2 regions of the Exiguobacterium sp. FSL W8-0210 genome follow, and region 2 is predicted to be linked to the other one. Evidence: a T-box and tRNA genes for the amino acid it is inferred to sense, from the RefSeq annotation. Region 2 holds a T-box; the other holds one or more tRNA genes.
What was found. A T-box is a leader RNA that pairs with one kind of tRNA and senses whether it is charged. The one in region 2 lies ahead of tyrS (tyrosine--tRNA ligase), so its partner is inferred to be a tRNA-Tyr.
Positions count from the first base shown of each region.

Region 1: it encodes a tRNA-Tyr, which carries the amino acid that the T-box ahead of tyrS (tyrosine--tRNA ligase) is inferred to sense. The anticodon was not compared.

Region 1 covers NZ_JBBOUK010000001.1:701,291-716,854, reverse strand. The annotation lists gene MKY22_RS03780 (DUF5366 family protein) at 1-344, opposite strand, end outside; gene MKY22_RS03775 (IS1182 family transposase) at 711-2,294, shown strand; gene trmL (tRNA (uridine(34)/cytosine(34)/5-carboxymethylaminomethyluridine(34)-2'-O)-methyltransferase TrmL) at 2,392-2,865, opposite strand; gene MKY22_RS03765 (methylated-DNA--[protein]-cysteine S-methyltransferase) at 2,869-3,348, opposite strand; gene queG (tRNA epoxyqueuosine(34) reductase QueG) at 3,323-4,483, opposite strand; tRNA gene MKY22_RS03755 (tRNA-Gly) at 4,573-4,643, opposite strand; tRNA gene MKY22_RS03750 (tRNA-Gly) at 4,682-4,752, opposite strand; tRNA gene MKY22_RS03745 (tRNA-Gly) at 4,791-4,861, opposite strand; tRNA gene MKY22_RS03740 (tRNA-Leu) at 4,866-4,946, opposite strand; tRNA gene MKY22_RS03735 (tRNA-Cys) at 4,983-5,056, opposite strand; tRNA gene MKY22_RS03730 (tRNA-Gly) at 5,063-5,137, opposite strand; tRNA gene MKY22_RS03725 (tRNA-Gln) at 5,146-5,217, opposite strand; tRNA gene MKY22_RS03720 (tRNA-His) at 5,228-5,300, opposite strand; tRNA gene MKY22_RS03715 (tRNA-Trp) at 5,310-5,380, opposite strand; tRNA gene MKY22_RS03710 (tRNA-Tyr) at 5,385-5,468, opposite strand; tRNA gene MKY22_RS03705 (tRNA-Phe) at 5,500-5,575, opposite strand; tRNA gene MKY22_RS03700 (tRNA-Asp) at 5,583-5,658, opposite strand; tRNA gene MKY22_RS03695 (tRNA-Met) at 5,667-5,740, opposite strand; tRNA gene MKY22_RS03690 (tRNA-Glu) at 5,751-5,825, opposite strand; tRNA gene MKY22_RS03685 (tRNA-Ser) at 5,847-5,937, opposite strand; tRNA gene MKY22_RS03680 (tRNA-Asn) at 5,964-6,038, opposite strand; rRNA gene rrf (5S ribosomal RNA) at 6,045-6,160, opposite strand; rRNA gene MKY22_RS03670 (23S ribosomal RNA) at 6,263-9,176, opposite strand; rRNA gene MKY22_RS03665 (16S ribosomal RNA) at 9,344-10,905, opposite strand; gene MKY22_RS03660 (nucleotidyltransferase-like protein) at 11,251-12,120, opposite strand; gene MKY22_RS03655 (DUF2614 family zinc ribbon-containing protein) at 12,235-12,597, shown strand; gene perR (peroxide-responsive transcriptional repressor PerR) at 12,612-13,034, opposite strand; gene MKY22_RS03645 (glutamate-1-semialdehyde 2,1-aminomutase) at 13,210-14,508, shown strand; gene MKY22_RS03640 (ABC transporter ATP-binding protein) at 14,559-15,564, opposite strand, start outside.
Region 2 covers NZ_JBBOUK010000001.1:2,271,242-2,286,805, forward strand. The annotation lists gene MKY22_RS11910 (acetate kinase) at 1-1,068, opposite strand, end outside; gene MKY22_RS11915 (class I SAM-dependent methyltransferase) at 1,189-2,097, opposite strand; gene tpx (thiol peroxidase) at 2,198-2,695, opposite strand; gene MKY22_RS11925 (NAD kinase) at 2,861-3,676, shown strand; gene MKY22_RS11930 (MerR family transcriptional regulator) at 3,767-4,540, shown strand; gene MKY22_RS11935 (amidohydrolase) at 4,532-6,091, opposite strand; gene ezrA (septation ring formation regulator EzrA) at 6,159-7,865, opposite strand; gene MKY22_RS11945 (GAF domain-containing protein) at 8,089-8,574, shown strand; gene rpsD (30S ribosomal protein S4) at 8,808-9,407, shown strand; gene MKY22_RS11955 (biotin transporter BioY) at 9,561-10,088, shown strand; gene tyrS (tyrosine--tRNA ligase) at 10,135-11,382, opposite strand; T-box leader at 11,439-11,646, opposite strand; gene MKY22_RS11965 (transglycosylase domain-containing protein) at 11,795-14,338, shown strand; gene acsA (acetate--CoA ligase) at 14,384-15,564, opposite strand, start outside.

The DNA.
Region 1 (15,564 bases), 1.6 Mb from region 2:
GCGAAGCTGACACAACCTCCGATAAGTAGCAGAATACTTCCCGGACGTAACATGCCGAGTGTCGTTCCCTCTTGTTCCTTGATGAAAAAGGCGAAACCGAGCTGATTGATCGTATCCGATAATAATTTCAATGAACTGAAGATCATGAAGTAGACAATCAAAAAGCCGAGCCAAACGACAAGCTTCGTATCGCGTGCCGTCAAGAGTTGTAACAATTCATCGTACACACCAACTTGATCGAGCCAATGTAATGCGAGTTCCGTCGTTGCAATCGCAAGGGACGTACTAAATAACAAGATGCTGATCAGCGGAGCATAACTTAATAGGTAAACGTTCGTACGCATGTAGAGTCTCCATTCATAGAAAATTCATATGTAGCACACAATTTCACTTACAGGTATACTATAATAGATTATATCGGTTCAAGAGACTGAAGGGGGAAACAAAAATGGCATTTATCTTAATGGTCGGCGTAAGTCTTGCGTTTTTGACAGCAATCTTCACTGCAGGCTACAACAAAAAACCTGAAGGTAACGAATAATTCATAAAGAGGCTGGGACATAACTCAGTTTCACAAACGAAAGGCCCTCGAAACGTGTAGTCGTTTCGAGGGCCTTGTTCTATGATGAAAAACCGGTTCTGAATAAACAAATAAGGACAACCTCTGATAAAGTTAAAGTGACTAAACCATAACCATCGGAGGTGCCCTTATGTTTAAAGATTATAACATGAACCAGCTGGTTCTGCCCTTAGATTTAGAAGTTCGTCTTCAAGAAAATGATATCGCGTTCGCTGTCCATCATCTCGTCGAATCCATTCCGGATGATGTTTTCGATCCTTTCATGCGGACGACGGGATGCCCTGCTTATCACCCGCGGATGATGATGAAAATTATTTTATGTGCCTACACACAGTCGGTCTTCTCCGGTCGGAAGATTGAGGGATTACTATCCGATAGTCTGCGGATGATGTGGCTAGCGCAAGGGAATGCGCCGAGCTATCGTACCATCAACCGTTTTCGAGTGCATCCCGCAGTCACTCCAATCTTGAAGCAAGCCTTCGTTACCTTCCGTTGCCATCTCGTCGAGATGGGAGAAATCAATGAAGAAGCCATCTTTATCGATGGTACAAAGCTAGAGGCGAATGCGAACCGATACACCTTTGTTTGGCGGAAATCGATCGAACGTCATAGTTCGTCTCTCGTGGACAAATCGAATCGTATCTATGACAACCTCGTCGAACAAGACATCCTACCGGAAATTGAACGAGAAAGCCCGGACGAGCTCACTCTCTCAGAACTCGAACACATGGGTGAAGCTTTAGACGCACATATCGCTTCCATCAACCAAAAAATCGAGGCGAGTTCGGATACTCAAGAAAGAAAACGTCTACGTTCTGAACGGAAGGAACCACGTCTCCTTCGAAAGGAGATTACAGATTTCATCGAGCGGAAACAGAGATACGCCCTCCAAAAGAGGACGCTCGCTGGACGGAACAGCTATTCGAAAACAGACACAGACGCGACGTTCATGCGAATGAAGGAAGATCATATGCAAAATGGACAACTCAAGCCAGGCTATAACGTTCAAATCGCGACCGAAGGACAGTACACACTCGCTTATGATATTTATCCGAATCCGACGGATGCCCGGACGTTACTCCCCTTTTTAGATGAGATCAGCTCATATTTACCACTACCACCGCATATCGTTGCGGATGCCGGCTATGGGAGTCAGGAGAATTATCAGGATATTCTGATGCGCCGAGGGCGCATTCCACTCATCCCTTATACGATGTTCGAAAAAGAAAAGTCTCGAAAATGGCGCAATGATCCATTTAACACAGTAAACTGGTCTTATGATGAAAGGTCGGATCGTTTTGTGTGCCCTAATGGACAGGACGTAACATTCCGTTACATGTCCAAGAGAACAGATCGGTACGGATTCACGCGTGATTTCAAGGTGTATGAAAGCGAAGGGTGTGATGGCTGCCCGTTTCGCTCCCGTTGTACCAAGGCCAAAGAGGGTCGTCACCGACAGGTACACATAAACACTTCATGGGAAGAACAAAAAGAACAGATGAAAAAATGGCTTTCAGATCAAAAAACAGGATCCCTCTATGCGAAACGGAAGATAGACGTGGAACCAGTTTTTGGATATCTGAAGGCTAATTTGAGTTTCACTCGCTTTTCTGTGAGAGGAAAAGCGAAGGTGAAGCGTGAGCTCGGCTTCATCCTCATGGCCGTAAATTTAAGAAAATGGCTCATCCAAAGCGTTGCCCGAAGGGCAACTTGACGCGAGACAATGAAAAAAGAAGGAATTGCACATCCTGAGTGATGGCAATTCCTTCTTCTCGTTAAATTCAGCTAGTTATGTCCCAGCCTCTTTTGCTTTATAGAAGACCTGCGTATCCTTGCTGACGTAATGCTTCATAGACAATGATCGCTGCCGTGTTCGAGACGTTCAGTGAACGAACGAGATTCGATTGGGGTAGACGGATACAACGCTCTGCGTTCGCATCGATGACTTCAAGCGGCAATCCTTTTGTTTCCCGACCAAAGACGAAGAAATAATCCTGTTCGACGTCCGATAAGTCGATCTGGCTCGGGTACTGTTCTCCATATTTCGTAATATAGTAGAAAATACCTTCCGGATGCTTCTCCCACAGTTCTTCTAACGAATCATGATAACGGACATCGACGAATTCCCAGTAATCGAGACCCGCACGTTTAAGTTGCTTATCGTCCGTCGAGAAGCCGAGCGGTCGGATCAAGTGAAGGACGGAATGCGTCGCTGCACATGTGCGTGAAATATTTCCTGTATTTTGAGGAATCTCCGGTTGATACATAACGACATGAATAGCCATGGTTTAATTCTCTCCTATCTCATGCGCTAAAAGCGCTTCTTTATGGGCAATCCCACTTGCAAAACCCGTCAGTTTACCAGTCGCCCCGATGACACGGTGACACGGATAAATTAACGCGATTGGATTCCGGTTCAAGGCACCACCAACGGCTCGTGCTGCCTTTGGTTTCCCAATCATTCGAGCCAGTTCACCGTAACTGATCGTCTGACCAAACGGAACGGTTCGTAAAGCGTGCAATACTTGCTCTGCAAAAGGCGTGACACGCAACTGACAAGGAAGTTCATCAAGCGCTTGTCGATCGCCGACTGCGTAACGATCAAACGCCATGCGCCAAGCTTTCGGTAATTCACCGTCGCCGGTTTCTTCTTGCAAATGGGTTCGAGCACGCTCTTCATTCAATCCAAAATCGAGATACACGATGTGCTCTTTTTCCCATGCGACGAGCAATGTACCAAACTCATAAGTGAGCTGTTGAAATGGCATCTGCTTCCCCCCACTCCTCAAGTAACCGTTGTCCTTCGGTTTGCACATCCACTGCAATATCGGCTAAAAGACGTGATTCGATATATGACTTTTCTTCAATTCCACCAATTCGACCAACTGCCCAGAGTGCCAGTGCCCGCATGTCTTCCCGGGCATCCGTTTCTATCATCAATCGTAGCGCATCAATCGCACTCTTGTCTCGATAATGGACGAGCGCACAAATCGCATTACGCTGAATCGGCTTCTTTCCACGCCATGCGCCAGATAACGTACCGAACCGGCTCTTGAACTCACGATTACTCATGGATAAGAGTGGAACTAAGAGCGGTTTGACTTGTTCTGGATCCGGCTGCAGTTCAGCATGATGTGTCGCATTCTTCTTCCGGTTATACGGACATACTTGCTGACACGTATCACAACCGTATAGACGGTTCCCAAGCGCCATTCGGAATGGTTCTGGTAGTAACGTTTTCGTCTGCGTCAAAAACGAGATGCACCGTTTAGCGTCGATGACGCCAGGTTCAACAAGCGCATCCGTCGGACAAGCGTCGATGCACTTATTGCATGTCCCACACAATTCTTCGACTGGCTGATCCGGCGGTAGGACGATATCTGTAATCAGTTCACCAAGATAGAGATAGGATCCGTGCTCCTCACTGATGATCGAGCAGTTTTTCCCACTGAATCCGATACCTGCTCGTTCTGCTACTGCACGATCGACGAGTTCTCCTGTATCGACCATCGAGCGTGTCCTTGCACCTGGACTCAATTCTTGAATTTTTTCTTCAAGTAACGTCAAGCGTTGTCGCAACGCCTGGTGATAATCCAGTCCCCAGGACGATCGACAAAAGATTCCCCGTCGCTCCCCTTCCTTGCCACGAGGTGCATTTTTGAGAGTACTTGGATACGCGACCGCAATGGCAATGATCGAAGCGGCATCTTCAACGAGTAGAGACGGTGTCGTTCGAAGGTCGAGATCGGGCTCTTCAAAACCAGAAGCGAATCCTTTTTCTTGTTGCGCTTGCAGGCGACGTTTTAAGACAAGAAATGGATCAGCCGTCGTCACCTTCAATTCATCGATCCCAATTTCTGCTGCGTACTCTTGTAAAGCCAATTTCAATTGCATACCATCCATCACGATCTACTCCTTTCCTCGTTAAAATCCCGTTCCTAAACAAAAAGAGCAAGGTGTCAGCGAAAACGACACATTGCTCTTTTTTGGTAAGCGGGTGAAGGGAATCGAACCCTCGTCATCAGCTTGGAAGGCTGAGGTTTTACCATTAAACTACACCCGCATGATCAGGTGAAACATCAGATTGTGTAAAAAGTATAAAGCGGGTGAAGGGAATCGAACCCTCGTCATCAGCTTGGAAGGCTGAGGTTTTACCATTAAACTACACCCGCATGATCAGGTGAAACATCAGATTGTGTAAAAAGTATAAAGCGGGTGAAGGGAATCGAACCCTCGTCATCAGCTTGGAAGGCTGAGGTTTTACCATTAAACTACACCCGCAAGATACCGGTGGTCGGAATCGAACCGACACTCCAAAGGAACACGATTTTGAGTCGTGCGCGTCTACCAGTTCCGCCACACCGGCACAATCTCTTGCAAAACTATTTAATTGAGAAATAGTTGGAGGCGCCAGTCAGAATCGAACTGACGATAAAGGAGTTGCAGTCCTCTGCCTTACCACTTGGCTATGGCGCCACTCATTGGAGCGGAAGACGGGATTCGAACCCGCGACCCCGACCTTGGCAAGGTCGTATTCTACCACTGAACTACTTCCGCTTGAAAAGCTGGGCTGGAAGGGATCGAACCTTCGCGTGCTGGAATCAAAATCCAGTGCCTTACCACTTGGCTACAGCCCAATAATAAGAGGGCGACTGATGGGAATTGAACCCACGAATGCCGGAATCACAATCCGGTGCGTTAACCACTTCGCCACAATCGCCATGGTAAACAGGGGCAGCAGGAATCGAACCCGCGCTGACGGTTTTGGAGACCGTAGTTCTACCGCTAAACTATGCCCCTATGGTGGTGGGGGGGGGCGGATTCGAACCGCCGAACCCGAGGGAGCGGATTTACAGTCCGCCGCGTTTAGCCACTTCGCTACCCCCCCACAAATGGGAAAATCATGTTGTTAATAAAGATGGTGGCTTTGGACGGAATCGAACCGCCGACACAAGGATTTTCAGTCCTTTGCTCTACCAACTGAGCTACAAAGCCTTAACAATGGCGGTCCTGACGGGATTCGAACCCGCGATCTCCTGCGTGACAGGCAGGCATGTTAACCGCTACACCACAGGACCGTATGTAATTGCGGGGGCCGGATTTGAACCGACGACCTTTGGGTTATGAGCCCAACGAGCTACCAGACTGCTCCACCCCGCGACGCTATAAATGGTGACCCGTACGGGATTCGAACCCGTGTTACCGCCGTGAAAGGGCGGTGTCTTAACCGCTTGACCAACGGGCCATTATGAATTGAAAGTGATGATGGCGGAGAGCAAGGGATTCGAACCCTTGAGACGCTTTTGACGCCTACACGATTTCCAATCGTGCTCCTTCGGCCACTCGGACAGCTCTCCATTGTACGTGGTGAAGAAGTAATAAATGGCTCCGCAAGTAGGATTTGAACCTACGACCTACCGGTTAACAGCCGGTTGCTCTACCGCTGAGCTATTGCGGAACGATCGCCTGGCAGCGTCCTATCCTCACAGGGGGAAGCCCCCAACTACTTTCGGCGTTCAAGTGCTTAACTTCCGTGTTCGGCATGGGAACGGGTGTGACCACTTGGCTATCGCCACCAGACATTTATTATCTTAACATTATGTTCGCATAACGTCAAGACTTTTTTTCGTTTTTTTGAAAGGCTCGCGCCTTCAAAACTGAAGTCATCAACAATGCATCTGCTAGAACAAGGCCTCGACCGATTAGTATCACTCAGCTCCACATGTCGCCATGCTTCCACCCGTGACCTATCTACCTCATCGTCTCTGAGGGGTCTTTCTTGATTACTCAAAGGGAAATCTCATCTTGGAGGGGGCTTCATGCTTAGATGCTTTCAGCATTTATCCCGTCCGCACGTAGCTACCCAGCGATGCTCCTGGCGGAACAACTGGTACACCAGCGGTGCGTCCATCCCGGTCCTCTCGTACTAAGGACAGCTCTCCTCAAATTTCCTGCGCCCACGACGGATAGGGACCGAACTGTCTCACGACGTTCTGAACCCAGCTCGCGTACCGCTTTAATGGGCGAACAGCCCAACCCTTGGGACCTACTCCAGCCCCAGGATGCGATGAGCCGACATCGAGGTGCCAAACCTCCCCGTCGATGTGGACTCTTGGGGGAGATCAGCCTGTTATCCCCAGGGTAGCTTTTATCCGTTGAGCGATGGCCCTTCCATGCGGAACCACCGGATCACTAAGCCCGACTTTCGTCCCTGCTCGACTTGTAGGTCTCGCAGTCAAGCTCCCTTCTGCCTTTGCGCTCTACGAATGATTTCCAACCATTCTGAGGGAACCTTTGGGCGCCTCCGTTACTGTTTAGGAGGCGACCGCCCCAGTCAAACTACCCGCCTGACACGGTCCTCCAGCCGGATCACGGCTGCGAGTTAGAGACTCTATGCATGAAGGGCGGTATCCCAAGGGTGACTCCTCCGAAGCTGGCGCTCCGGGCTCGACGTCTCCCGCCTATCCTGTACATCATGCACAAAGCCTCAATATCAGGCTGTAGTAAAGCTCCATGGGGTCTTTCCGTCCTGTCGCGGGTAACCTGCATCTTCACAGGTACTATGATTTCACCGGGTCTCTCGTTGAGACAGTGCCCAAATCGTTACGCCTTTCGTGCGGGTCGGAACTTACCCGACAAGGAATTTCGCTACCTTAGGACCGTTATAGTTACGGCCGCCGTTTACTGGGGCTTCGGTTCAAAGCTTCGCTTGCGCTAACCCATCCCCTTAACCTTCCAGCACCGGGCAGGCGTCAGCCCCTATACGTCATCTTGCGATTTAGCAGAGACCTGTGTTTTTGCTAAACAGTCGTTTGGGCCTATTCACTGCGGCTCTACTCATGTAGAGCGTCCCTTCTCCCGAAGTTACGGGACCATTTTGCCGAGTTCCTTAACGAGAGTTATCCCGCGCGTCTTAGAATTCTCATCTCGCCTACCTGTGTCGGTTTACGGTACTGGCGCCTTCCCCCTCACTAGAGGCTTTTCTTGGCAGTGTGAAATCGTGACCTACGTCCCTACGGGACTCCGCGTCGTTCCTTGACTTTGGTGCCTGACGGATTTGCCAATCAGACGGTCTTGAAACTTGCACATGCACTTCCATCCGCATGCGTCACTATCCTCCTGCGTCCCCCCATTGTTCAAACGGTGGATCGGCGGTACAGGAATATCAACCTGTTATCCATCGCCTACGCCTTTCGGCCTCGGCTTAGGTCCAGACTAACCCTGAGCGGACGAGCCTTCCTCAGGAAACCTTGGGCTTTCGACGGAGGGGATTCTCACCCCTCTTTTCGCTACTCACACCGGCATTCTCACTTCCAAACGCTCCACTGCTCCTTCCGGTACAGCTTCACAGCGGTTTGGAACGCTCCCCTACCATTCCTTACGGAATCCGCAGCTTCGGTGGTATGTTTAGCCCCGTTACATTTTCGGCGCGGCGCCACTCGACTAGTGAGCTATTACGCACTCTTTGAATGGTGGCTGCTTCTAAGCCAACATCCTAGCTGTCTAGGCAGCGCCACATCCTTTTCCACTTAACATACACTTTGGGACCTTAGCTGGCGGTCTGGGCTGTTTCCCTCTTGACTACGGATCTTATCACTCGCAGTCTGACTCCCGAGTATAAGTTGCTGGCATTCGGAGTTTAACTGAATTCGGTAACCCTGTGGGGGCCCCTAGTCCAATCAGTGCTCTACCTCCAGAACTCTCAACCTCGAGGCTAGCCCTAAAGCTATTTCGGGGAGAACCAGCTATCTCCAGGTTCGATTGGCATTTCACCGCTACCCACACCTCATCCCCGCACTTTTCAACGTGCGTGGGTTCGGACCTCCAGTCAGTGTTACCTGACCTTCATCCTGGACATGGGTAGATCACCTGGTTTCGGGTCTACGACAACGCACTGAACGCCCTGTTCAGACTCGCTTTCGCTACGGCTCCGCCTCATCGGCTTAACCTCGCGCGTTATCGTAACTCGCCGGTTCATTCTACAAAAGGCACGCCATCACCCGTTAACGGGCTCTGACTACTTGTAGGCATACGGTTTCAGGATCTATTTCACTCCCCTTCCGGGGTGCTTTTCACCTTTCCCTCACGGTACTGGTTCACTATCGGTCACTAGGGAGTATTTAGCCTTGGGAGATGGTCCTCCCGGATTCCGACGGGGTTTCACGTGTCCCGCCGTACTCAGGATCCACTCTGGAGGGAAAACAGTTTCAGCTACAGGGCTGTCACCTTCTTCGGCCGACCTTTCCAGGTCCTTCACCTACTGTCTTCCTTTTTGACTCCGTATAGAGTGTCCTACAACCCCGAAGAGCATGCTCTCCGGTTTGGGCTGTTCCCGTTTCGCTCGCCGCTACTCAGGGAATCGCATTTGCTTTCTCTTCCTCCGGGTACTTAGATGTTTCAGTTCCCCGGGTCTGCCTCACGCTACGCTATGTATTCACGTAACATGTCCCATCCCATTACGGATGGTGGGTTCCCCCATTCGGAAATCTTCGGATCAAAGCATACTTACTGCTCCCCGAAGCATATCGCTGTTCGTCGCGTCCTTCATCGGCTCCTAGTGCCAAGGCATCCACCGTACGCCCTTCATACCTTGATCTAGCGTTGGTATTCTAAGAACACACGTCTTAAATGACATGGTTAATTAAAAGTTTGATGTCTTGTTGATGTCTTCAGTTTTCAAGGTGCGAGTGTCTCTTACGAGACTGAGAGACGAGCTCTCAAAACTGAACGATGGGCATGTCCCGTAAGGGACGTTTTCCTTAGAAAGGAGGTGATCCAGCCGCACCTTCCGATACGGCTACCTTGTTACGACTTCACCCCAATCATCTACCCCACCTTCGACGGCTGGCTCCTTACGGTTACCTCACCGGCTTCGGGTGTTGCAAACTCTCGTGGTGTGACGGGCGGTGTGTACAAGACCCGGGAACGTATTCACCGCAGTATGCTGACCTGCGATTACTAGCGATTCCGACTTCATGCAGGCGAGTTGCAGCCTGCAATCCGAACTGGGAACGGCTTTATGGGATTGGCTCCACCTCGCGGTCTCGCTGCCCTTTGTACCGTCCATTGTAGCACGTGTGTAGCCCAACTCATAAGGGGCATGATGATTTGACGTCATCCCCACCTTCCTCCGGTTTGTCACCGGCAGTCTCCCTAGAGTGCCCAACTGAATGCTGGCAACTAAGGATAGGGGTTGCGCTCGTTGCGGGACTTAACCCAACATCTCACGACACGAGCTGACGACAACCATGCACCACCTGTCACCATTGTCCCCGAAGGGAAAACTTGATCTCTCAAGCGGTCAATGGGATGTCAAGAGTTGGTAAGGTTCTTCGCGTTGCTTCGAATTAAACCACATGCTCCACCGCTTGTGCGGGTCCCCGTCAATTCCTTTGAGTTTCAGCCTTGCGGCCGTACTCCCCAGGCGGAGTGCTTAATGCGTTAGCTTCAGCACTGAGGGGCGGAAACCCCCCAACACCTAGCACTCATCGTTTACGGCGTGGACTACCAGGGTATCTAATCCTGTTTGCTCCCCACGCTTTCGCGCCTCAGCGTCAGTTACAGACCAAAGAGTCGCCTTCGCCACTGGTGTTCCTCCACATCTCTACGCATTTCACCGCTACACGTGGAATTCCACTCTTCTCTTCTGTACTCAAGCCTTCCAGTTTCCAATGGCCCTCCCCGGTTGAGCCGGGGGCTTTCACATCAGACTTAAAAGGCCGCCTGCGCGCGCTTTACGCCCAATAATTCCGGACAACGCTTGCCACCTACGTATTACCGCGGCTGCTGGCACGTAGTTAGCCGTGGCTTTCTCGTAAGGTACCGTCAAGGTACGAGCATTCCCTCTCGTACGTGTTCTTCCCTTACAACAGAGTTTTACGATCCGAAAACCTTCATCACTCACGCGGCGTTGCTCCATCAGACTTTCGTCCATTGTGGAAGATTCCCTACTGCTGCCTCCCGTAGGAGTCTGGGCCGTGTCTCAGTCCCAGTGTGGCCGATCACCCTCTCAGGTCGGCTATGCATCGTCGCCTTGGTGGGCCGTTACCCCACCAACTAGCTAATGCACCGCAAGGCCATCTCAAGGTGACGCCGAAGCGCCTTTCATCAGCGGACCATGCGGTCCGATGAACTATCCGGTATTAGCTCCGATTTCTCGGAGTTATCCCAATCCTTGAGGCAGGTTCCTTACGTGTTACTCACCCGTCCGCCGCTCATTCCACTGCCTTCCCTCCGAAGAGTTCCGTCAGTTTCCTGCGCTCGACTTGCATGTATTAGGCACGCCGCCAGCGTTCGTCCTGAGCCAGGATCAAACTCTCCATGAAGTGTTTGACTTGCTCGTTGTGTGACCGAAGTCACGATTGACGAAGCTTGCGCTTCATTCGTTTTTGTATTCCGTAGAATACGATTTTTGCCTCATCGTTCAATTTTCAAAGTTCGTCGTGTCGTTTTCAGCGACTTTAATAAGATATCACGGAATAACTTAAGCGTCAATCCCTTTTTGAAATCTTTTTTCTTTCTCGTCACCGTCCAGTGCGTGTTGCCCTGTCGACATGTATTAATATACTATCTCGGTATAATACCGTCAATAGTTTTTCTAAAAAACTTTTGAAAACTTTTTCCTTCTATATATAGCCAAAACAACATATAGAAAAAAATAAAGCCGATCGTCATACGACCGGCTCATACGTTACGAGTTCGACCCCTGCTCCTTTAGTTGTTTGATACGAAATCCTGATCAGACCTTTTCGCATGAAGAAATCAATCAGACTACTTAAATCTACTTTGACTTCTTGCAGTCGCTCTTCTTCCATCAATTCATACATCGTCCAAGGACTTGTCCGCTCACGCATGATTTCAAATAAATAGCGTCCTCCCGATAAGACCTTCGACTGCAGAAGATGCTCAAGTCCAATCAAGGCGAGGTGAATACGTTGATCTAATGTCTCTTCACTCATCAATAATTGTTCATATAGTTTATAGACATCCGGATCATCGAGTCGCGCTTGTTCCCAGACGACTGTCTCGGGATGTTTTCCTTTTTCCAGAACAGATAATCGCGCGAGATGATGTAATGCGTGATGGACGTGTGTATAGGCATCATAATGATGTCCGCGACTGAACAAGTTCCTTCCGTCTTGGAAACGACGCAAAAGTTTAGCGAACGAAATCGTCATCTGTAAACATCTTTCCTCCTCAGGAAAGTTTAATAGCTGCCGTTTTAAATCAACTAAGTAATCATTTCGTTCAAACACGATCGTTCCTTCCGCAATCCAGTGAATCGCACGTCGATTGGCATTTAACAAAATCCAGCGTGATAAGACATCTTCATGTACGAGGTGTAATGATACCTTTAGTGTATTCAGTCGATAATGTTTGATCGTCCACTCGACTTCTGGGTCTCTCGTGATGACGACAAGAAGTGTATCAAATTGATCCGTCAGGGAATCCCGTGGTTGCCGTTTCTCAACAGCAATGATCCCTTGTGTTTCACGATAAGCCGCGTACTCCGAATAAATCGTTCGTGTTGCTTGTTCCATGTACTTCTCACCCTTCTATACGAACTCGTCGTTACCATTTTCGACAAAAAAACAAGCTTTCCTTCTTCAGGCAATCCCACTTCTTATGCTAGACTGACAACAGGGGGAATTCACTTGAAAAAACAACGTAAAAATAAAATAAACCGCGCGCGAAACTTAGCTATGTTTCTCGTCTTCGGTGGGATGCTCGTCATGTATGTCGGTCTATTGCTCAAACAATTTGAAATCATCATGGTCTTACTCATGCTTCTCGGTTTCGTCATGGTTCTCGCCAGTACGGCACTCTATTTCTTGATTGGTCTGACATCAACGAAGGCAGCTGTCGTCACTTGTCCGAACTGTGGAAAAGAAACAAAGGTCCTTGGTCGAGTCGACTTATGTATGCATTGCGATGAACCATTGACGATGGATCCATCTCTTGAAGGAAAAGAATTCGATGAAAAATATAATAAACACAATAAACGAGCTCCCCGCTAAGGCAGCTCGTTTTTTTATTGGACATTCGATTGACAGTCCGGGCAAGTTCCGTACACTTCTAATCGGTGACGATCGACTTTAAAGCCTGTTAAATGCGCCGCAACCGTTTCGACATCATCGAGCACAGGATAATTGAAGTCAACGATCTTTCCGCAATTTTCACAGATCATGTGGTAATGGCGTGTCGTAACGAAGTCGAAGCGACTTGAAGCGTCTCCGTAATTCATTTCCTCAACGATTCCTTTTTCTCGAAACACGCGTAAGTTATTATATACAGTCGCCACACTCATGTTTGGAAAACGATGTTCGAGTGCACGATAAATCTCATCCGCTGTCGGATGCGTGTGTCCCGTCGTTAAATATTCCAAAATCGCGTGACGTTGTGGTGTCATTCGAACGCCTGATTCCCGAAGTGACTTCACGGCGTCATCCAGCATTTCGTTAGCCACGTCCATCCCCTCATTTCTATCTTTCATTGATTATCAGATTGTAATCTTTATAATTAGTCTACCTACAAATAGGTATTCCGTCAACGGCTCTGCACCGGATTTGACGTCCATGATACAATCATATCGTGATATTTTTCACGAATCATCGATTGGAGGAATCCTCATGTCTACCCACACTACACGTCCTACTTCAGAGGCGTTATATGAAATCGCACAAGAGTGTATCGTTGGTGGCGTCAACAGCCCATCCCGTTCATTCAAAGCCGTCGGTGGCGGCGCACCTGTCTATATGGAACGCGGAGAAGGTGCTTACTTTTATGATGTCGATGGCAATCGTTATATCGATTACTTAGCAGCCTATGGTCCGATCATCACGGGACACGGTCACCCTCACATTACGGAAGCGATCACCCACGCTGCCCAAAACGGTCTTCTTTACGGCACACCACACCGTCTAGAAATCAACTTTGCACATAAACTACAAAAAGCGATCCCATCGCTTGAAAAAGTACGCTTTACGAACTCGGGAACCGAAGCTGTCATGACGACGATTCGTGTCGCACGTGCGTATACGGGTCGTGAGCTCGTCGTGAAGTTCAGCGGGTGTTACCACGGTCACTCGGATTTGATGCTGATTGCAGCAGGAAGCGGACCAGCGACACTTGGTTCTCCCGATTCAGCTGGTGTCACGAAAGCGACGGCAAAAGAAGTCATCACGACACCGTTCAATGATATCGAATCGTACCGTCAAATCATGGAACAATGGGGCGATCAAGTCGCTTGTGTACTCGTTGAACCGATCGTCGGAAACTTCGGTATCGTCGAACCGCAACCTGGATTCCTTGCTGCGGTCAACGAAATCACGCATGCACACGGCGCACTCGTCATCTATGATGAAGTCATCACAGCCTTCCGATTCACGTACGGCAGTGCACAAGAGTTACTCGATATCCGTCCCGATATGACGGCACTCGGCAAAATCATCGGTGGTGGTTTACCAATCGGCGCTTATGGCGGTCGCAAAGAAATCATGGAACACGTCGCGCCACTCGGTCCGGCTTACCAAGCAGGTACGATGGCAGGTAACCCAGCATCCATGGCTGCGGGTATCGCTTGTCTTGAATTACTTGAGCAGCCTGGTGTCTATGAACAACTCGATCACCTTGGCGCCTTACTCGAACAAGGTGTGCTAGAAGCAGCAAAACGTCATAACGTCACGATTACGATCAACCGTCTAAAAGGTGCCATGACGGTCTACTTCACGGATGAAACAGTTATCGATTATGATGGTGCAGAACGTGCAGATAGCGAGATGTTCGGACGTTTCTTCAAATTGATGCTAGAAGAAGGCGTCAACCTTGCCCCTTCGAAATACGAAGCGTGGTTCTTGACGACGGAACATACGGAAGCCGACATCACAGAGACGATCGCAGCAGTCGATCGTGCCTTTGCTCGACTCTAAGTCTTCCTCCTAAAAAAGCAGCGACCCTCACGAGGATCGCTGCTTTTGTGTTATTCGACGAGTTCCAGATTTTGAATGGCATACAGTTCGAAATACGCACCCCGTTTTTGCATGAGGACTTCGTGTGTTCCGATTTCCGTAATTTGACCATTTTCGATGACGACAATCTTATCGGCATCAGTGATCGTTGATAAACGGTGCGCGACAGTAAATGTCGTCCGCCCTTTCGCGAGACGCGCTAACGAATCTTGAATCATCGCTTCACTCTCCAAATCAAGCGCACTCGTCGCTTCATCCAAGATCAGAATCGGTGGATTTTTCAAGAAGACCCGTGCAATCGCAAGACGTTGTTTTTGACCACCCGATAACTTGACGCCGCGTTCTCCGACCGGCGTATGATAACCGTTTGGTAATCGTTCGATGAATTCATGGGCATTTGCTGCTTTTGCTGCCGCGATGACTTCCTCGTCCGTCGCCTCCGGATTCCCCATCTTGATGTTCATTTGGACCGACTCACTGAAGAGAATCGACTCCTGCATGACCATCCCGATCTGATCGCGAAGACCTCGCAACTTCAAGTCACGAATGTCAACGCCGTCAAGCGTGATCCGACCGGCAGACACATCATAGAAACGCGGAATCAAACTGACGAGCGTTGATTTCCCGCCACCTGACATCCCAACGAAAGCAATCCGTTCACCTGCCTGAACGTCAAGCGTCAACCGATCAATCGCTAGCTCGCCGCCTTCTTCATAAGCGAAACTGATGTTTTCGAACTGAACGTTTCCGCGGACATTTTTTGGTTCGCGTGCATTCGGTTTTTCCGTGATGTCATATGGCTCATCTAAAAACTCGAACATCCGGTCCATCGAAGCGATCGACTGCGTCAACGTCGTTGAGGAGTTGACGAGACGACCGAGCGGCGCATACAGGCGATCGATATAACCAATGAACGCAACCATCGTCCCGAGTGTCACTTGTCCGTTCAAGACGAAGAACGCCGCTGTCCCGAAAATGAGGATCGGTGCGAAATCCGTAATCGTCGAGACGACGACG
Region 2 (15,564 bases):
TGATGGATCCCAGTAAACGCCCATGAATTCGAGACCACGTAGGACACGCTCACGGATTGAATCTGAGTTTTCCCCAACACCAGCTGTGAAGATAATGGCATCAACACCATTCATCTCAGCAGCATATTGCCCGATGTATCCGTGGATACGGTTCGCGAAGATACGGAGTGCCATCTCTGAACGGTGGTTTCCTTCCTTCGCAGCCGTTTGGACGTCACGCAAGTCACTTGAAAGACCTGAGAGTCCGTAGATTCCAGACTCTTTGTTCATGACGTTCAAGACTTCTTCCGCTGTTTTCCCTGTTTTCTCCATCAAGAATGGAATCAAAGCTGGGTCGAGTGAACCAGAACGTGTTCCCATCGTGATCCCTTCAAGTGGTGTGAAGCCCATCGTCGTATCGATTGATTCGCCACCCGAAACTGCTGCGATTGATGCTCCGCTACCTAAGTGACATGAGATCAAACGAAGGTCTTTTAATGGACGACCGAGTAATTCAGATGCACGTTCCGTAACATATTTGTGGCTCGTACCGTGGAAACCATATTTACGGATACCGTATTCTGTGTAGTAATCATACGGTAAGCTGTAAAGGAAGTTTTCTTCTGGCATCGTTTGATGGAACGCCGTATCGAAGACCGCCACTTGCGGCACTTCCGGAAGCAATGCTTGGAATGCCCGGATTCCGATCAAGTTTGGTGGAATGTGAAGTGGTCCGAGTTCTGTATACGACTCGATATCTTGCATGACTTCATCCGTGATCAATACAGAGTCTGCATATTTTTCTTTACCATGAAGAACACGATGTCCGACACCTTTAATCTCATCGTAAGACGAGATGATTCCGAACTCCATTAATTTTTCGAGTGATAACTCGACTGCTTCTTTATGTGTTGCAAGCGGGAGGACATCTGTATACTTTTGTCCTTCACCATATTTAATCGTAAAGATTGCATCGTCTTTACCGACACGTTCAACGAGTCCGACTGCAATCATCGTTTCGTTCGGCATTTCGAGCAATTGGAACTTCAAAGACGAACTACCTGCGTTTACCGCCATAATTTTTGCCATGATTTTTCCCCTTTTCCATTTGAATCCAATGAACATTCACATCTGTTTAGGTTTTCTTCTATTTCTGTTCTACAACTAGAATAGTCAAATTAACGACAGATTTCAATCACTTTGCGTAATTCATTTTAATTCTGTGTTAATCCATTCATCAATCTGTTTCACCATACCACCAAACGCACGGACATCTGTGAAAGATGGTAGTTCAGCAAGTAACGCTTGTTTTGGCATCTTCATACCGGCTAAATGATTACGGACGATCAAATAACTTTTTGCTGCCTGTTCTTGTTTGAACATGGTTAACGGCAATTGTAAAATGCCGATGACGTGCGCTTTTGATTCAAAGTACTGTTTCAACTTGCCTTCCGTATCATGCTGGAACAAACCGTTCGGAATGACAAAAACACCGAACCCACCTGGTTTGACGTATTGCATCGCTTGTTCGATCAATAAGAAATGACTATAGCTCATACCCTCATCTCGTTTCAAGATGTAAGAAGCAGCAGCCTCTTCATCCGGATAATAACCGACTGGGAGATCAGCCATCGCAAGATCAACTGGATCTAGCAACAAAGGTCGTAACGCATCTTGATGCGTATACGTAACAGGGTAGTCGAGTAATTCCGTTACCGCTGCCGATAAACGAATTAACGTCTCATCTACCTCAACTGCTTCAGCAGATGTGCCCGTCGAAAGCTGACTCAAGACAGCGTGCAACATACCACCTGTTCCACTTCCTAATTCAAGTAGTCGGATGTCCTCCTTACCTACCAATTTCCCGATTAGATAACCAGCAAACAAAGCGACGCTGTCTGGCGTCGGCAAATGGTTCGGTTGCGCTTGTTTCATCCCTTCTAAAATAGCAAGCGATACTGCCTTTCGAATGACCTCTTTGTCTACATTTTCAGTATGGCGATCGTTCAACCGGTCAATCACAGTCGTCAACGCTTCTAGGTAAGGCATATCAAGATCACGTTCGATTTGTTTTGTTTGACGTGTTAATTCCTTATATAACTTTTCTAACGGCTCCATGTACGTCATCCTCTCCAAAACGAAACGGCCCCCCGTAGAGCGGGAGCCGTTTCTATCATTAGTTCCATTGTAACGCTTCAGCGTCGTTTGTAAACCATTCTTACTTCGCTTCACGTGCTGCAGCGAGTGCTGCTTCGAAATTTACCTCATCCGTTGATTCTTCGAGGTATTCGACATACGTGATTTCGTTGTTCGAATCTAAGACGAAGACAGAGCGAGCAAGCAGACGTAATTCTTCGATTGCCACGCCGTACTGTGTACCGAATGAAAGATCACGGTGATCAGACAATGTCACGACTTGATCAAGACCACTTGACGCACACCAACGACGTTGCGCGAACGGAAGGTCGTTTGAGATCGTCATGACCGTCACACCTTCGATTTTAGCTGCTTCTTCGTTAAATTTACGAGTCTGTGCATCGCATACCCCTGTATCGATTGATGGGACGACACTGATGATTCGAACACCTTGGTATGTATCACGTGTTACAGGCGATAAGTCGTTAGCTAACACTTGAAAGTCCGGTGCTGTTTGTCCGACTTGAACCGCTGTACCTTGAAGTGTGATTGGATTTCCTTTAAACGTTGCCATATGAATTCCCCTTTTCCCCTGATTGGATATACTGTATTTTCTATTTAACTATAGGAATGATCTGCGAAGATGGCAAGTATTCTGCCATAATTGATGGACTTCAGTACCCGTCTTTCTAAAAAACAGGTATAATAAAAGAGTTCATGAAACGCTTTCAAGGGGGAATTGACCATGGCTCGAAATAATGTCTACCTGTACTACCGAAATACACAAAGACACGAGACGCAGGTGCGAAAGTTGATCGATGTCGGTACACGATACGGACTGAATGTCGTCCAAGATCATCGACAAGCAAACATCATCGTCTCGATTGGTGGAGATGGGGCTTTCTTGCAAGCGGCACGCTTCACAGGTTTCCGTGATGATGCGATCTATGTCGGATTCGCTGAAGGACCAAACTCGTTCTACTGTGATTTTGATATCAATGATCTTTCTGCGGTCGAAGCAATCTTTAAAGCGACGGGCAATCGTGTCTCGGATGGCGAAATCGAAGTACGTCGTTATCCACTACTTGAAGCATCCATCAACGGTGGACCACCGATGCTCTGTCTGAACGAATGTTCCGTAAAGTCGAGCATCATCAAATCACTCGCAATCGAAGTCTATATCGATGACTTCCTGTTTGAGACATTCCGCGGGGATGGAATGGTCATCTCAACACCGACGGGATCTACGGCTTATAACAAGTCACTTTCTGGTGCGATTGTCGATCCATTGATCCACTGTCTTCAAGTCAGCGAGATCGCTTCCGTTAACAATAACCGGTACCGGACACTCGGTTCTGCTTTCCTATTGAACCGCGGACGTAAACTCTCGTTACGCATCATTGAGGACGGAAACGATTATCCGATCATCGGGATGGATAACGAAGCACTCAGCCTGACACGAACGGATTCAGTCGATATCCAGCTCTCTGAAAAAGAACTTAAAACCGTCAAATTAACGAACAATACATTTTGGCATAAGATTCAACGCTCATTCTTATGACAATAAAAAAATCTGCCCTGAAGAGGCAGATTTTTTTATTGCGTCTTCCGTTACGTCACCCCTTATACTCCAATCAAAGGAGGTACACAGATGATGTATTCCACTCAGGAAATCGCCAAACTTACCGGAGTCACAAAACGAACGCTTTATCATTATGAGACGTTCGGTCTCCTTGTGCCAAAGCGCAACGATGCCGGTCACCGATATTATAGCAGTGAGGATCTTTTACGTTTACAACAAATCCTTCTCTATCGCTCTCTTGATTTTCCGCTGTCAGAAATCCAAAGATTACTTACACAATCTGACTCCAGTCATCACACGATGATATTGAAAAAACAAATTGTACTACTTCAAGAAAAAGCTTCGCATTATCAGACGCTCGCTCAACTCGCTGAACAAACATTACTCACTTTAATAGGAGGACTCCCCATGAAAGATGAACAATTATTCCGCGGTTTACGTCACGAAGAGATCGTCATGCACGAAAAACAACATGCAGATGAAGTCCAACAACACTACGGTGACACCGACGCCTATCGAATCAGTGCAAAAAGACAAAAACAACGTACCCCGAATGAGAAAGAACAACTGAGCGCCATGCATAAGCAACTCGATCAGCGCTTGACGACCCTCTACCGCGACGGGCACAAGGCGACAGATCCAGACGTTCAACAAATCGTGAAAGAACAACATGACTTCATCGATACGTACTATTATCCATGTGAGTTATCTATTTTTGCCTCACTCGGCCAGATGTATGTGTCCGACGACCGGTTTCGTGCCTACTACGATGCGTATGCACCTGGACTATCTTCTTTCTATTCGGAAGCTATTTCGCACTATGCAGAAGCAACATCAAATTAAGGCTGCTTCTGCCTGATAGACGGTTTTACCAGCTTGGACAGTCTCCACTAAACGGTTATTCAAGATGGCTTCCCCACGCAAGCGATAGAAGTCTTCTTCAAAGATGACGAAATCGGCATCGTATCCTGGTAGGAGTAATCCTTTGCGTCCATGTGTCTCGGTCGCGAGATGTGGATTTTTCGTAAAGAGTAACAAGGCTTCGTACATCGATAACGTCTCATTCGCCTTATTGACACGTCCCGCTGTTCCTTCCGTCGCTGCATACAGGGAACGCCGAACATCGGGGTCAGAGATCGGTGCATCTGCCCCACCGCATAATAATGCGCCGGTCTCAGCTAACGAACGTAAACGATAACTCCAGTCTAAGCGGTTCAATCCGAGTCGATCGACGATGAAGTCTGCGTCATCCAGTAAAAAGACCGGTTGAACGTCAATCAAGACCGGTAACTTCCGAATTCGTGCAAGCGTTTCTGGTCGAACGACCGTCGCATGAATGATCCGATCCCGCTTGCCTTTTGGTGCTGGATATTTCTCGAGCACCTGTACGAATCGTTCAATCGCTAAGTCACCGATGACATGTGCCGCAACTGTGAACCCGTAACTACGTGCACGCTTGACGAGTTGTTCGAGTTGTTCTGGCGTATGCACTTCGATGCCACGTGTCGTCGGATCATCAGAATAACCACGACCGAGAAGAGCTGTTCGTCCTCCGAGCGCGCCGTCGACGAACAGTTTCATCGCACCGATTGACATCGTTGACGGTAAAGTAGGTTGTTGTTGTACGAACTCATCGATGACAAGATGATGCACGAGCAGATGCGTATGGAACCCTGTCTCTTGCGTCACTTCCTTATAAGCTTGCAAGATGTCCGCGACATCCCCGTGATACGACAAGTCTTCTGTGTGTGCCGCAATGATGCCATATTGGTATAAGTTCTTAATCGCTGACCGAAGGGACGCTTTATTCCGCTCCAAGTTTCCAGCTTGTAACGCATATAAAGGTTCAAGCGCCGCATCGTACAAGAATCCGTCAGCTTCTCCATTATCCGATAAACCGACCTTTCCACCTTCGATGACAGTCGACGCTTTATATCCGAGCTGTTGGAATAAAACATCGTTGACAAGTGCTGTATGCCGGTCTGTTCGTTTCAACAAGGCAGGTGCGTCTGGGAACAACTGATTGAGCCATGCTTTCGTCGGTGCACGATCAAGCTTCGTTTCGTCATAGCCTTCTGCCACATGGATCCCATTGACTGGTTCCGCCTTGAGAAAAGCTTGCCCTAACGCTTCAAGCGTCGTATAGCGCGAGGCATCGACACGATTGATCGCTTCCCCGTAACCGATCAGATGAATATGCGCATCCGTAAAGGCTGGATATACAGCTTTTCCGTTCAAGTCGTGAATTTGATCAATACGTCTACCGAAACGGCGGCGTAGCTTTCCTTCCTCTCCCATCGCGATGATCCGCGTCTTCTCGACGAACATCGCTGAATGGACATCCTCTTCGTGTGCCATCGTTCGAATCAATCCGTTTACGTATAGTGTTCCCATTCCACTCACTCCTCTTTTTACAAAAATAGGGTGACCATGACGGTCACCCTGAATTGTCGATCCTGATTTAAACGTGCAATGTTTCTTCTGGTGCACACGACCGTTTAATACGTTCGATCGCGGCCGGATCGTATTCATTTAGGACACGTTCCGCTAAGACAATCGTTCGTTCATAGTCTCCCGCTAAGAACTTCGTTTCCGCGATCGTCAGCGACATATGTATCTCGTTGTCGTGGCGACGGTACCGGTTCGCATACTGGACGAGCCGTTCGGCATACGTGACTTCGAACACTAATGTATCTAACCGTTCTTGCACATGTTTAAACGTTTCTTGGACGTCTTGACTTTGTGCGACGATCGATCGGACATTAAACGGTAACTCTTCGAGCCGTGTCTCAAGCGTCTGTAGCGAACGATTCGCATTACGTAGTGCTTCTTCGACTTCCGTTGGTAAGTTCGGTAATCCAAGTCGTTTCAGACGAAGACGTGTTTGCGAGAGCTGATGACGCCATTCGACGATCCGTTCGCGCACTTCTGTCTCTTCTTTTCGAAGCGCTTGAAGTTCGACCGTAAAGCGTTCGTACTGAATCATCAACTGTTCCTCTAAGCGAATCGCATCGCGCATTTGATCTTCGAGCATACTGAACGGAATGATTTTCCCAGCAATCGACTCATCGAGATCTTTTGCCGCTTCAAATAGTAGCTCTTCGTCACGTTGGATCGTTTCGTAGTGAATTCCAAGATCTGCTGAGATTTCATACTTTTCACGTAAAATGCTGAACTCTTGTGCTAACTGATGAATCCGTTCGCGCATCCGTAATGCTTTTTGTTTCAAGGATTGATTTTCTTTTTTTACTTGATGACGTGCATCAACTTCACGACGGAACGTATCGTACATTTGATCAACGTCGGCTGATAACTGTTGAATCGCCTCTTCCAAACCATCGACTTCAAGTCTCTCGATTTTTTCAGCAAGACTTAAACGTTGTTCCTCGAACCGTTTAATCTCAGATTGAAGACCGAGGGGCTCAAGTGGATACCCATCTAACGACATTTCCTTATAACCCGCTCCGAGCTGATCAATCCGTTGACGCAATTCATGAGCGAGAATCTTCCATTGTTTCGGTACGAGCTCGACAAGGTGACGTGTCGTCGCTACTTCTTGCTCGAGTAACAAGCTTGTCTCATACGCCTTCGTCACTTCACCTGAAGCTTCGTACTGACACATCTCATTCCAGTGCGCATCGATTTGTTCACTTCGTTCTTCCAGACGCGCAAGCGCCGGACCGAATGAGTTCGCTTGAATCAATAATGATTTCCGAACTTGCCCTGAATCGGCTTCCCCTTGCGCTTTCAGTTCGGCTAGAACCGATTGATTCGTTTTGAACATCGACATCTCGACGAGCATCTCATCGATCAACCCTTCGAGTTCCGCAATCAATTGTTCCGTTACTTCGAGGTCATTCTTGACGGCGATAAAACGATATTTATCGAGCGCTTCCTCCGCCCGGTAAAGGGTCTCATCGATTTGGGCGACGTGGACCGTTAACAACTCTTCCCACGCTTGATGCCAGGAGCTGAACTTCGTCTCCGTCTCACCCGCCATCGGTAGTTGCTTTAAGTCCTGCAACTCCTTCGGAATCGATGCACTGACGATGCCTTGCTTGCGCATATCAAGTTCATCGATTTTCGTGTAGTATTTTTTTCGACTGATCATGCTGAATAGCATGACGAGTAATACGATGACGATGACTCCGATCACCCATGCCCACATTTGTCACGACCTCCACTCTGTCGTACGACTTTAGATTTTCTCTAAATCGCAATAATCTTATCCTTATAATAGTATAGCGCAACCGTTTTGCATAGATTTACAAAGGCTTTTCCTGATTTCTTCCGCTGTTTTGAATCCTTTTTCCAAAAATCAATTGTTTGTCAGCTACACGAAAACTCGTTAAACTAAAAAAAATACGCTTTTTAAGGGAGGAATTTTTATTATGTTCGAAACAAAGACATATGAAGGTGACCGGACGAAACAATATGACATGCTATCAAAACAACTGGATGCTTTATTAATGGGAGAAGACAATCAAGTCGCGAACTTATCGAATGCGAGCGCGTTACTCAACCAGTTCCTTGACCGTATCAACTGGGTCGGTTTCTATTTGACGGATACGGAGCAAAACCAACTCGTCCTCGGACCATTCCAAGGACTTCCAGCATGCGTCCGTATTCCATTCGGTCGTGGTGTTTGCGGAACGTCCGCAGCAGAACAGACGACACAACGCATCGAAGACGTTCATCAATTCCCAGGTCACATCGCATGTGACGCGGCATCGAATTCTGAAATCGTCATTCCACTCGTCAAAGACGGCCAAACGATCGGCGTCCTCGATATCGACAGCCCAGAATTCAACCGTTTCGATGAAGTCGATCAAGCTGGTTTAGAAGCATTCTGTACGACGCTGCTTCGTCATCTGTAATTCTGATTGACAGTCGATTGTCCACACCGTATACTTGTAAAAGTGCAGAAATGATAACGATAGCGGTCAAATCGCTTACGTATCACATTTCATGACTCGGTGAATAACCGGAGGGGCATCGTGTAACTTTGCTATCAAGCGAGGGTGCCACATCATGAAATGGGCGTAACGTGGGTTTGATGGCGTTATTATTTTTATGCAAATAATAACGAACAATAAGGAGGAGTCTTATTATGGCTCGCTATACAGGTCCAGCTTGGAAACTCTCACGTCGTCTCGGTATCTCACTTACTGAAACAGGAAAAGAAATCGCAAAACGCCCTTACGCACCAGGTCAACACGGTAACAGCCGTCGTAAAATGTCTGAGTACGGTCTTCAACTTCAAGCGAAGCAAACACTTCGTCACATGTACGGAGTAAACGAACGCCAATTCAACCGTATCTTCAACGATGCTGGCAAAATGCCTGGTATCCACGGTGAGAACTTCATGTTCTTACTTGAAGCACGTCTTGATAACGTCGTTTACCGTATGGGTATGGCTCGTACACGTCGCGCTGCTCGTCAGCTCGTCAACCACGGTCACATCCAAGTTGATGGACAACGCGTTGATATCCCATCATTCCGCGTGAAACCAGGTCAAACGATCTCAGTTCGCGAAAAATCGAAGAACTTTGTCGTTATCAAAGAAGCACTCGAAGTTGCTCCAGCAACTAAAGACTTCGTTACTTTCGATGCTGAGAAGCTCGAAGGAACGTTCGTCCGTCTTCCTGAGCGTTCTGAATTGAACGATCAAATCCAAGAACAACTCGTCGTCGAGTACTACTCACGTTAATCGATTGTTCCAGCACTCACTTCGGTGGGTGCTTTTTTTATGCCTATGACTAAAATGTATACCTGGTCTTAAAAAAAGAGTGACGTCATTCATTCGTTTGTGTTAACCTTTAAATATACATAGTTAACACAAACAGGAAAGAGGACTTCATTCATGAAAACAAGAGATTTAACTTTCATCGCCCTTGGTGCTGCCATCATCGCAGCCGTCAGCTCTTTGCCACAAATTCAACTCGTCGGCGCTGTTCCAATCACGCTTCAGATGCTCGCGATCATGACGGTCAGCGCGATTCTCGGTGGAAAACGTGGTGGACTCGCTGTCTTAATCTTCTTATTACTCGCAGCAGCTGGTCTACCGGTACTTGGCGGAAAAGGCGGACTAGCTCCATTCGTCGGACCAACCGTTGGTTATTTGATTGCCTTTCCGATTGCTGGATTCTTCATCGGTCTTGTTGCTGAAAAAACGCGTCGCTTCGTTCCCCTCTTCATCGGGATGATCGTCTTTGGTCTTGGTTTAGTCTACCTGCTTGGAACATTCGGTCTAATGGCTGTACTCGATCTATCGTTCAAAGATGCTTTTGCGATTAACTATCCTTTCGTCTTATGGGATACGATCAAAGCTGTCATTGCCACGACGATTGCCGTTCGCTTGTTGCCACTCCGTTTATTCCGAACAGCTTAAAAAAAACGCTCTCTGCATCTAAGTGCAGGGAGCGTTTCGTATATCATCAAGCATGCTCGATGACGAAGTATTTTTTCTTTCCGCGACGTACAATCGTAAAGCGACCGATTGCATCAGCTTCCGTAATTTCTTTCGTTAAGTCTTGCTCGCGTTCTCCGTTTAGGTAGATTGCACCGTTCGTAACGTCTTCACGTGCTTGACGTTTTGACGGACAGATCTTTGCCTCAACGAGAACGTCGACGAGGTTTGTCGCTTCGCCGAGTGTAAAACGCGGCATTCCTTTGAACGCATCTTCGATATCTTCTACTTGCAACGATTTAATATCTCCACTAAAGAGTGCCGTCGTAATACGTTGTGCTTGTGTCAGACCTTCTTCACCATGGACGAGAACGGTCATCTCTTCTGCAAGACGACGTTGCGCGACACGCTTCTCTGGTGCTGCCTTGACTTCTTCTGCGAGCGCGTCGAGTTCTTCGTGCGTTAAGAACGTGAAGTATTTCAAGAACTTGATGACGTCAAGATCGTCAACGTTGAACCAAAATTGATAGAACTCGTACGGTGACGTTTTGTCAGCGTCTAACCAAACCGCACCACCTGCTGTCTTACCGAATTTTTGACCGTCTGCTTTTGTAACAAGCGGTACCGTCAAACCGAATGCTTTTTCTTCATGACCCGCACGACGAATCAATTCCATCCCTGCTGTGATGTTCCCCCATTGGTCACTTCCTCCGACTTGAAGGCGGCATCCTTTGTCTTCGTAGAGTTTCAAGAAGTCAAACGATTGAAGTAACATGTATGAGAACTCAGTGAATGAGATCCCGTTTTGAAGGCGTGAGTCAACAGAATCTTTCGCAAGCATGTAACTGACTGGGAAGTGTTTTCCGATATCGCGTAAGAAATCGATGATCGTCAAATCTTTCGTCCAGTCCAAGTTATTGGCGATCGTGACCGGGTTTTCTCCTTCAAGTGGTAAGAAACGTGACAACTGGTCCTTAATCCGATTCGCGAACTCTTCGACGATATCCGATGTATTCAACGAACGTTCTGTTGCGCGACCACTCGGGTCTCCGATCATTCCCGTTGCTCCACCGACGAGACCTACGACATGGTGACCTGCTTGTTGAAATCGTTTTAAGACTAAGATCGGCAACAAGTGTCCGATATGCAACGAATCAGCTGTTGGATCAAAGCCTGTGTAAAGCGTCGTTGGTGTCTCGAGTAATGTCTTCAATCCTTCTTCATCCGTCATTTGGTTAATTAAACCGCGAAATTCTAAATCCTCTAGTAACGTCATTGTGTCTCCTCCTAAAGTTCACTTTTAACAATAAAAAACCGCCCCTTCGTCTAAGACGAAGGGACGGAAGATTCCGTGGTACCACCCTGATTGCCCTTTACATAAAAAGGACCACTTGGTTCGTCGATAACGGGACGGACCGCTTGATTTCTCAAGAAACTCCCGGAAGCGTAATTCGTAAGTTCACTGTGTCCTAGTTCGCAGCACCACTAGGTCTCTGTCACAGGGAGTGACTTACTACTGTATTCCGATCACTGTTTATCGTAATATATGAAAATAAGATGGTTTCATGATACGTCGAAGGCGAATCCGCTGTCAAGTCCGATTTCACTGGTGGATTTATGGTATAATACGCCTATCTGTGATTTAATATTAATTTACACCTAAGTTTAAGATGCAAAGGAGATCATTTATGCGCGAGAACTGGTTCAAGTTTTGGAATCACCCCCGGACGAAAGCCGTTCGGCACTGGTCGAATATCACATACGATGTTTCGTGGAACATCATTTTATTCCTCATCATAGCAGTCCTTCTCATCGGCAGCTTCTCTGTCGGAGCGGCTGGAGGATATTTCGCTTCCCTCGTCAAAGATACGAAAGCCCCACCTTTGACTGAGATGAAACAAGAAGTGAACAGTTATGCGGTGACAAGTCAAATTTATTGGGGAAGTGGCGAAAAGCTGACGAACATCTCAACGGATGAAGAACGTCAGCCGGTCGATATCAAGAACATCTCCCCTTATTTAATTGATGCGCTTCTATCAACGGAAGACGTAGATTTTTATCAACATGATGGAGTCGTTCCAAAAGCGACTTTACGAGCAGTCTTACAAGAATTGACGAATTCAGCGTCACGCACCGGCGGAAGTACGCTGACACAACAATTAATTAAAAACCAAATCCTGACGAACGAAGTTTCATTCGAACGGAAAGCAAAAGAGATCCTCTTAGCGCTCCGCCTTGAAAATGCGATGTCAAAAGATGAAATTTTACAGGCATACTTGAATGTCGTCTCATTCGGACGAAATTCACTCGGGCGTAACATCGCTGGTATCGAAGCTGCTTCCCAAGGGGTCTTCAAGAAATCAGCGAAAAAACTGACGTTACCACAAGCAGCTTTCCTCGCTGGTATTCCGAAAAACCCTTACTACTACACACCTTATCTACAAGGCGGTGTCGTCAAAAAAAACTTGACGCCAAGTGTCAATCGGATGAAGACCGTGTTGAAGCGGATGTACGTTGCAAAAAACATTACAAAAGAACAATATGAAAAAGCAATCAAACACGACATCACGAAAGACTTCGCGAAACAGTCGAAACGTTCGCGTGACACGTATCCGTATGTCTATGATTTAGCAGAACGTGAAGCGACGAAGATCATGACGAAGTACTTGATGAAACAAGATGGTGTGAAAGAAGACGAAGTCAAACCGTCTGAACTGGCAGAAGTCCGGGCAAACTATCAAGATCAAGCACTGGTTGCACTCCGTCAAGGTGGATACAAAGTTCACATGACGCTAGATAAAAAAATTCATGAATCGATGCAACAACCTGCGAAGAACAATGGGAACTTCCCTGGTGGCATGCAGTACAAACAAGTCGTCGATCCAAAAACGAAAAAAACCGTTTCGAAACAAGATCCAGAAGAAACAGCAGCAGTCATGGTTCAGAATGAGACGGGGCGTATCCTCGGATTCGTTGGTGGACGTTACCTTGATGGAAAAGCCGATGATTTTAACCGAGCATTCCAAGCGAAACGTCAAATCGGGTCAACGGCAAAACCAATTCTCGTCTACTCGAACGGGATTGAAAATCGTTTGATCACTCCGGCATCTACCGTCAATGATGAAGAGTACTACTACCAGACCGTACCACGTCAACCAGGTGATCGTCCGATCAAGAACGAAGGTGGACGTTATCGTGGAAACGTGACGGTTCGTACAGCACTTGAACTCTCATTGAACGTACCTGCCGTTAAGATTTACGAGAAGATGAACATGTCGAACTCGATTCAAAAACTCGTCGATATGGGTGTTGAAGTACCGGATGCGATTCGTTATGCTCCTTCGGCGGCACTCGGAACGATGGAGATTACACCGGTCGAGCTTGCTGGTGCTTACGCGACACTCGCCAACTATGGTGAATTCGTGCAACCATACGTCATTTCGAAAATTACGAAAGACGGAAAAGATATCTATAAAGCAAAACCGAAGAAAAAACGAATTTATGAACCACGAACAGCTTACCTGACGCTTGATATGATGCGTGGCGTCTTCTCAAAAGGTACAGCAACGTTTGCAAAAGATCGATTGAACGTTCCTGGAGATTGGGCTGGTAAGACAGGTACGACGAACGATATCAAAGACTCTTACCTTGTCGGTTCCACTCCTGGTGTGACGCTTGCCGTTTGGACAGGACACGATCAGAACAACTCGCTCATCGGTCCAACGACGTATTACCAACGAACACAAACGCTGTGGTCACAAATGGCGAATGCGACGTATGCCGCGAACAGTAGTTACTTCAAATCCGGTGCCCGCTTCACACAACCATCTTCTGTAACAGCAAACGACTTTAAGAACAGTGGTCGCTTCAAAGAAGAAGATAAGAAGAAAAAAGCGGAAGAGGCAAAGAAAAAGAAAGAAGCAGAAGAAAAGAAAAAAGAAGCGGACGCACAGAAAAAAGAAGAGCAACAGAAAGAACAAGATCAGGCGAAAGAAAAAGCGGAAGCTGATGCTAAGAAAAAAGCAACCGATGACGCCAAGCGTGCTGCCGATGCAAAAGCCGAAGCAGAGGCAAAAGCAAAAGCCGAAGCAGAGGCAAAAAAGAAAGCGGAAGCAGAGGCAAAAAAGAAAGCGGAAGCTGATGCTAAGAAAAAAGAAGCGGACGCTAAGAAACAGCAAGAACAACAGAAGAAACAAGATGAAAAGAAAAACGATGCTGCTTCTGAAAACTAACAAAAAGGATGAATCACCTGTTGCGGTGATTCATCCTTTTTACGTTTAATCTTCCATCGTCGACAGATCACCTGTTTCAAGATTCAACTCCCATGCTTTCAGAACACGGCGCATGATTTTACCACTTCGTGTCTTCGGCAATTTATCCCGGAAATCGATTTCTCTCGGTGCCGCGTGAGCAGCCAGCCCCTCTTTGACGAATGCTTGGATTTCTTGTTTTAGCTCTTCCGTCGGCTCGTAACCATCACGCAAGGCAATGAATGCCTTGATGATTTCACCGCGGACTGGATCTGGTTTCCCGATGACACCGGCTTCTGCGACAGCTGGGTGCTCGACGAGACGACTTTCGACCTCGAACGGACCAACCCGTTCTCCAGCCGTCATGATGACATCATCGACACGTCCTTGGAACCAGAAGTAACCTTCGTCATCCATATAGGCAGAATCCCCTGAGACATACCATCCTTTAAAGAAATACGATTCATATTTCTGCGGATTGTTCCAAATTTGACGCATCATCGATGGCCATGGTGTTTTTAAAGCAAGGTTCCCCATTCGGAATGGCGGTAACTCATTTCCTTGATCATCAATGATCGCAGCCTGAGTTCCTGGAATCGGTTTCCCCATCGATCCCGGTTTGATGTCCATCGACTTGTAGTTACAAATCATCATCGCGCCTGTCTCCGTCATCCACCATGTATCATGGATCCGTTGATCAAAGGCTTCTTTCCCCCAACGAATGACTTCTGGATTCAACGGTTCGCCGACAGACAATACATGACGAAGACTTGAGAGATCATGATGATTTGCAACATCAGCTCCCGCTCCCATCAACATCCGGAAAGCCGTTGGTGCGCTATACCAGACCGTTACCTTGTACTTCTCAATGACACTGTACCAGAAATCCGGATTGAAGCGTCCACCGACGACGATGTTCGTCGCGCCATTCAAGAATGGTGCGAAGATACCGTAACTTGTTCCTGTGACCCATCCCGGGTCAGCCGTACACCAGTAGATATCATCTTCTTGGAGATCAAGTACCCAGCGACCTGTCATCAAGTGCTGAATCATCGCATTTTGAACGTGGAGCACACCTTTCGGCTTCCCTGTCGATCCTGAAGTGTAGTGCAGGATCAATCCGTCTTCACGATCTAACCAGACCGGTTCGAATACATCGGATGCTTGCTCGAACGCTTTGCGGAAATCGAGTAATGTGTCCGATTCTT